3 regions of the Paenibacillus marinisediminis genome follow, and region 3 is predicted to be linked to each of the others. Evidence: riboswitches for the same ligand, from Rfam matches in the RefSeq annotation. Region 3 holds a riboswitch; each other region holds the start of a gene.
The links. A riboswitch is a leader RNA that binds a small molecule or an ion and turns the genes downstream of it on or off. The one in region 3 is predicted to bind cyclic di-GMP.
Positions count from the first base shown of each region.

Region 1 (2,275 bases), on a different contig from region 3:
GATCGCAACAAACTCGCTTTCTCTGAAGTTAAGGTTGACCTTGTTCAAGGCTACTTGAGTAAAATCTCCGGTCTTGTAGCTCTTCGTAATCTGTTTCAACTTCAGCATGTGAAGAGTTCACTCCTTTCTATCTATGTATAGGTTGATGCATGCTTAAGGAAATTTCAACTCATGTAGTCTTTCTCATTATGCTCATATCCACTATGATTATGACGCTGTTGGTATTTCTCACATGATAAAAAGCCGCAGGGAGGATCCCGCGGCTCGCTTCAATGATCAATGATGATTATTTGATGCTGCGAGACAAGATAATGGTATTCAACCATGTCAATTCCGATACGGTAAGCGTTCCCTTCTCCGCTTTATCGACCCACGATGCATCGGAAATGACACCTTTCTGAATTAATGCAGCAAGCGTGTCCACCAACTGTTTTCGTTGACTGTCCGTTAAGTTCAATGTGTCGTCCTCCCCCACGTCGAATTCGTATAGCTTGTACTGCTCGATCAGACGGATCAGCAGCTGCGGGTACTCCGGGTCAGTCGCATAACCACCAGCTCGAATCGCATATGCAGCCGTCTTATAATCAGCGCCCAGCACACCGTGATAGCGATTGGGCTTGTCACTAGTTCCTGCAAGAATAAGCTTGCTATGGTCAGCAATACTTTCGCCCCAGTTATGGTAGTGCCGGAACTGAGCGTCAATCGTCACCCATTTGCCATTCACATGCTCCTTCGTGCTATAAGTGCCGCTTCCAGCAGTGCCAGCGCCTTTGATGCCAAATAGATTATTGCCCGACTTCGTTAACCCGGACTCTCCCCAAGCGCTCTCTAATATCGCTTGAGCGATAGTCAGAGAGGCTGGAACGCCTGTACGACGCATATCTGCTACAGCATAAGCAGAGATTCTTGATATAAATTCATTAGGCTTCATATCATTTCTCCTTTCTTCTGGAGTTGTACTACTAGTTTATTAATGATCTCCAGAAGAGGAACGCCGCATATACCTGTCCATTCCAACAAAAATATCGCTAGTCATCTTATGACAGCGAGGTTGAATGCACAGCTAATAATAGATGATGCATGCAACCGGCTGTCATACCTCAATGGCTTTAGACCCTATGGCTTTGTGTCCCTGCCTTTCGACAGGTTTACCCATTATTCAGATTTGTTCATTGCTCATCATCAAGCTTTCATACTCTTTCCATGGCATCGGCTTGGCAAAGTAATAGCCCTGTGCCAAATCACAATTAATATGGCGAAGAAATTGAGTTTGCTCCTCGGTTTCTACGCCTTCTACTACTACTTTCATATTAAGATCGGTCGCCAAGTTAATCATATTGGTAACTACAATCTTGCCTCTCTCATCATCTGCAACGCTCATCATAAATCCACGATCCAGCTTGATGACATCTGCAGGAATGGATTGGAGTATATTCAGACTGGAATATCCCGTTCCAAAGTCATCTATCGCGATAGAAAATCCTACTTTCTTAAGTTGTGATAAGATATCGCATAGATACTTGATATTCTCGAATACGATAGACTCCGTCAACTCCAACTCAATGAACTCAGCGGGAACATCATACTTCTTAATGATCTGCTCTAAACGGAGCACAAAGTGTTCTCGAAATAGATGCATACGAGAAATATTGACTGAGATCGGGTGAGGCCTAATCCCCTTATCTATCCACATTCTAAGCAGTCGGCATACCTCTTCGAACACCATTAAATCCAAGTTGACAATGAATCCATTGCGTTCAAATACAGGAATAAAATCACCCGGAGGAATTAATCCCCTTACTGGATGTATCCATCTGACCAATGCCTCCGCACCATATATCCGGGCGTGTTTCAGATCGTACTTGGGCTGCAGGTATACAACAAATTCACCGTTATTCAATGCGGCATGCATGCTGCTGACAAGCTCTTGTACCTTAATCTCTTGATACAGCATTTCTTCATTAAAGAAAAGACAAGTACATTCATCTTCCCTTTTGATACACTTGCAGGCCATCTCAGCGCGATCAATCATGATGTTGATGTCAGTCGTACGATCGATAATAGAGTAGATGCCGCACTTGATCACTAGTCGGTATCTTGCTGTAAAATCACGGTGATAATCACTCAACTGCTTAGTCAGATTATTCATCCGATCCATTAACTCATGTTCATGTTCGTATGTGGCAAGGAGAATAAATTGAGCACCATTACCCCTCCCTACTTTTTCCGTAGGTAAGAGATTGTCCGATATGGTCTTTGCTATGTACATCAGGAT
Region 1 covers NZ_JBTGUH010000004.1:95,291-97,565, forward strand. The annotation lists gene ACXX53_RS11650 (ABC transporter ATP-binding protein/permease) at 1-108, opposite strand, end outside; gene ACXX53_RS11655 (glycoside hydrolase family 73 protein) at 287-931, opposite strand; cyclic di-GMP riboswitch class I at 1,079-1,163, opposite strand; gene ACXX53_RS11660 (bifunctional diguanylate cyclase/phosphodiesterase) at 1,160-2,275, opposite strand, start outside.
Region 1: it holds a riboswitch for cyclic di-GMP, as region 3 does, so the genes downstream of both, ACXX53_RS11655 (glycoside hydrolase family 73 protein) here and ACXX53_RS15395 (OmpL47-type beta-barrel domain-containing protein) in region 3, are expected to answer to the same signal.

Region 2 (2,275 bases), on a different contig from region 3:
CCGTAGCTTACCTCAGGAACAACAAAATCTTTAGAGATAGGTTTATCATTAACATTGTTGTAAGTTAAAGTTGTTGTTTTGTTTGTCGGATAGAGAACATCGGGATCTGGTTTAGGCACATGGTTCTGATCCATGACTACCTTGTAAGTTAATGTCGCCGGGTATTTCTCAGAGATATCTCCAATATCCCAAGATAAGGTTTCGGTAACAGGATCATAGGTTACCTTACCTTGGCTAACTGTATAAACTGAACTATCGAATGTATTACCATTCAGCTTCAGGTTAAACATCTCACCCATTGGATCAATAACCTTTGCACCAGAGGCAGCAAAAGCAATTCTACCGGCAAGCTCCGAATAAATGGACTCGAGATCAGAACTACTACCTGAGTAATAGCCTTTATTTTGACTATTTTTCAGTACATAGACAGCATCCGCATCATTTCCTACACTAAGACCTACTGAATATATGCCAATCTTGGAATCTATGATAGCCTTAGCTTCTGAGATCGTGCCTATACCGTGATCTTTGATACGGTAATCCCCAATTTTATAACCTGGATACCAAGTAGGATTCCACCAAGGTCCTCCTTCGTAATAACCCGTATTAATCTCGAAATCTTTGCCATCGCCTAAGCGACTGGTAAAGTCCTTCAATGCAAAGTTATACCGATTCTCTGGCCAGGTATACGCTGTTGCTGTTGTAGCTTGATAGCTGTACGTTGGTCTACCGTCACTCAATAAGACGATAACTTTATTCTTTGCAGAGCTTGAACTTAATAAAGAATTTGCTTGTCTAAGCCCTGACTGAATATTGGTTCCTCCGTCAGCAGAGATACCATCAATAGCTTTTTTCAAGCTTTGTTTATCGGTATTAGAGGTGCCTTTAAAGTTAGATTCAATGCTAGCAGTATCGCTAAAGCTCACAACTGCAATTCGTGTGAGTGAACCCTCTTTGAGCAGCTCATCCACGAACTTTTTAGCAGCATTTTTAGCATCGGTCATCCTTTTCTCTTTCTTTTCATCTTTCATACTTCCAGACTTATCGATGACCAATACAACATCCGAAGATTGCTTGATATCCTTGCCTTCCACCTTCAAGGTAACCAACCATTCCCCAGGTGTACCTGTTGGGGTGGCTGTCTTCGACAGATTGGTGGCTCCAGGATTAGGCCATATAAGCCCGTCACCTTGTGATGCATTCGCAAAAGCATTCGAGCTGGTACCAGGCATGAGTCCTAGAATAATGGACACGATGCTCAGCCAATTAATCGCGATCCTTAATCGCTTCTTCATTGACTTACCTCCTTCATAAATAATTTATGTAAACCTCCAACTAAACCCCATCAATCCACGGCTGGTTTAGCTGAGAAAAATAAAATAGTCCGGCTACATAACGCATCATGCTCAGCATAATGCTATATGCAGCCGGACTATCATCAGCCTTTTTCTGGCCCTAAGACTCCAAGCTTTGCGACCTAACCTTTCGATTAGTGTGCCTTATGAAATTGTCAAGGAACGTGGTCGCAAAACTAAATGTCATATGATTACTCCGTCTTACAGATTAAATCATATTCATAATGATTCGTGTTGTCAATTCATGTTAATCGATAATAAAAATGTATATTCCGTTCTAAAAATGTCACTTGATAATAGAAATATATGATTTTTGTCGAATACACATTTTTTTTCAGTGCAAAAAACCGAGAAGAGTGCCATCTTCACTCAACTCGGTCCTTAAATGTTCACAAATTAATTTTATGCAAATTGCTGGTAAACGCTTTCCACTTCCATTCGCGATATCATTCTACATTTTTCTTGTTTAATAATATTCGTTCTGTGGACTACTTTGACAAAACCTAACGTCACACTTAGCACTTATTCGATTCAGTACCCAGAATGATCACTTGGTTCTTAATCTCGTTGGTGTTAGATTAATAGCCTGAGCTTGTGCTTCCAAGCATAGCTGCGCGGCTTTAAAGGCATGCGCTTGCGTCATAGCGTGCTCGGTCCGATTCAAGCAATCGAGAATGAGCTCCCCGAAGAATGGACATCCTACCTTGCCGGCTACATGCTCATAATGCTCACCTTCACCATTTACCCAGTACACGTGATCAGCTGTATTCGAACGTCCTACGTCCGTATACTTACGCATTTCGATATACCCTTCTGTTCCTAGGATGATGGTGCGTCCATCACCCCAAGTCCCTAAGCCATCAGGCGTAAACCAATCCACTCGAAAATAATGGTTTGCCCCATTATCCCCAACCAGCGCA
Region 2 covers NZ_JBTGUH010000007.1:238,380-240,654, reverse strand. The annotation lists partial or broken gene ACXX53_RS16825 (MucBP domain-containing protein) at 1-1,295, opposite strand, end outside; cyclic di-GMP riboswitch class I at 1,420-1,509, opposite strand; gene ACXX53_RS16820 (Gfo/Idh/MocA family protein) at 1,903-2,275, opposite strand, start outside.
Region 2: it holds a riboswitch for cyclic di-GMP, as region 3 does, so the genes downstream of both, ACXX53_RS16825 (MucBP domain-containing protein) here and ACXX53_RS15395 (OmpL47-type beta-barrel domain-containing protein) in region 3, are expected to answer to the same signal.

Region 3 (2,275 bases):
TTGATTTTATAAGCGAAGTTATCCGGAGCAGCCATAGCCACATCGTTCAAGGTGATAGTAACCTGGCTTCCGTCCGGAGATTCACCGTAGCTATTACTGTAAGAATAAACCTCAAACAGATAAACCCCTGACGGTTGGTTGGTGTACGTTACAGTTGTACCGGTGATGGTACTTTTTAATACTTTTTGACCATCGACAATTTGGTAAACCTTATAACTATTCGCATTAGCAACCGTTGCCCAGCTCAAAGTAATATCGTTTCCGTTTTTCACCACATAAGACAGGTTGCTTGGTGGAGCCATGATTACGTCACCTAAAGTGACGGAGATCTGGCTTCCTTGTTCTGATTCACCGAAGCGGTCACTATAGGAGTGAACCTCATAAACATAGGTACCGGTAGACATGTTGCTGAAAGTAACGCTTGTACCAGTCACTGTATCTTTTAAAACTTTTTGGTCGTCGATAATTTGATAGACTTTGTAGCTGTTTGCATAGGTGGCGGAGCTCCATTTCAGATTGATGTCTTTTCCACCGTTTGTTACTGTGTACGCAAGATTACCTGGCGCAGCCATAACTGGCAGCCCCACCGTTACCTCCAATGGATTGGACAGTGGTGACTCACCGTATTTGGAGCTTACAGCGGACACCGCATAGGTATATGTTCCTGCAGGTGCATTTGTAATTTTGTATGTACGGTCCTTGAGCGAAGAGACTAGTGTCTTTTCTCCATCCGCACCAATTTGATAGAGACTGTAGGTTTCAGCATACTGTGACGATCCCCAGTTCAGTACAAGATCGTTTCCATTTTGGAAGGTATAAGTTAAGGTAGCTGGTGCCGCCATTATCGGATAAACGATATTAACCGTAATCGGCGCACATGGCCCAGATTCACCTTCAGCACTTAACGTTGAAACGACATAAGTGTAAGAACCTTCCGAAAGAGCGTTAATGTTATAATAGTTCGATTTTGTTGTACCTAGCAGGTTGAGTTGACCGTCACCTATTTCATAGATATTGTACCCAGTCGCTTGGTAAACAGAATTCCATGTGAGTTTTACGTCACTTGGTGTTACAAGTTGGTGGTCGAGGTTACTCGGTGGCAAAATACTGCTGCCAGCCAAGGCAGCATTTTGTGCGTACACGTTTGCAATTGGAAAGAACAATTGCAACACAAGTAGCATCGACACGAGTAATGGCAAGCTACTCCTAAATCGTTTTCTCATCATCTTGTTCTACCTTTCATAATGGATTTAGAGAAAAAGGCATGCGAAAAAGAACCTTACATACAAGGTCCATAGAAATTAATACTATGATGCCTTGTGGCAACCGGCTGCCATCCACATCATAAAAAACGTTGTGGTACAGGCCCTTGGCTTTGCGTCTCATAGTTTCCTATGATTTGCCTTTTTCACTTGGTTAATTGTAACTACGAATCTATCATACGTCCCGGAACTGACGGTGTGAATAGGTATAAACTACCAAGATTCGGTCTTTTGTCATAGGTTAAGTCATTTTATTAAAATCGACTAAAATTATCCAGTTGTGATATGATCTTAAAGATAATCAGATACTTTAGATCAATCTATAATTTTGCCTTTATAGATAAAGACATTAGGAGGGGTGGCCAGTGGAATTACTTAAATTAAATTGTCCTAATTGTAATGGGAACGTTGAATACAAAGAAGGGCAAACATTCAAATGTCCTTATTGTAAAACGGAATTAATGTTGAAGGAGAATAACGTCTATTTCAAATGAGGATAATTTTTGTTGCATTAACCGACTGTATAGTTGAAAAAGGAACTTAAAATTAAATCTCGAATATTTAATGTAAGATCCTGAAGGTCGACTGGTCGAGCTTTGGGAGAAATAACGAGTTGTGATTCATTTGCTATTGAGCTAAGGGGACACGTTAGTTTAATTAACCTCCACAATGATAAGGCGAATTTTCTATTGGTTGAAAATCAACAATATAGAATAACAGAGCCTAGATTAAAGAGAAGTTCTATGTAGAACGACTCGAACACAGCTGCATGTTGCTCCTCAGTAATAAAACCAAGCAGAAGGGGTCTCTGGCGATCTCCCCTGCGGCTTTGCGCAGTTAATTCTCCTCTATTCTGTAAACTGTATAACCACAAAGTAAAATTGAGTGAAAAATACAACCTAAACGGAGTAAATCCATTGAAGTTAAGAGAAAACAATCCATTTAATAAACAAATTTTCATAACGGGTGTTATTTCGGAAGTTACGAGGGATAAATACTTATGTACAATCCCA
Region 3 covers NZ_JBTGUH010000006.1:238,060-240,334, reverse strand. The annotation lists gene ACXX53_RS15395 (OmpL47-type beta-barrel domain-containing protein) at 1-1,223, opposite strand, end outside; cyclic di-GMP riboswitch class I at 1,319-1,414, opposite strand.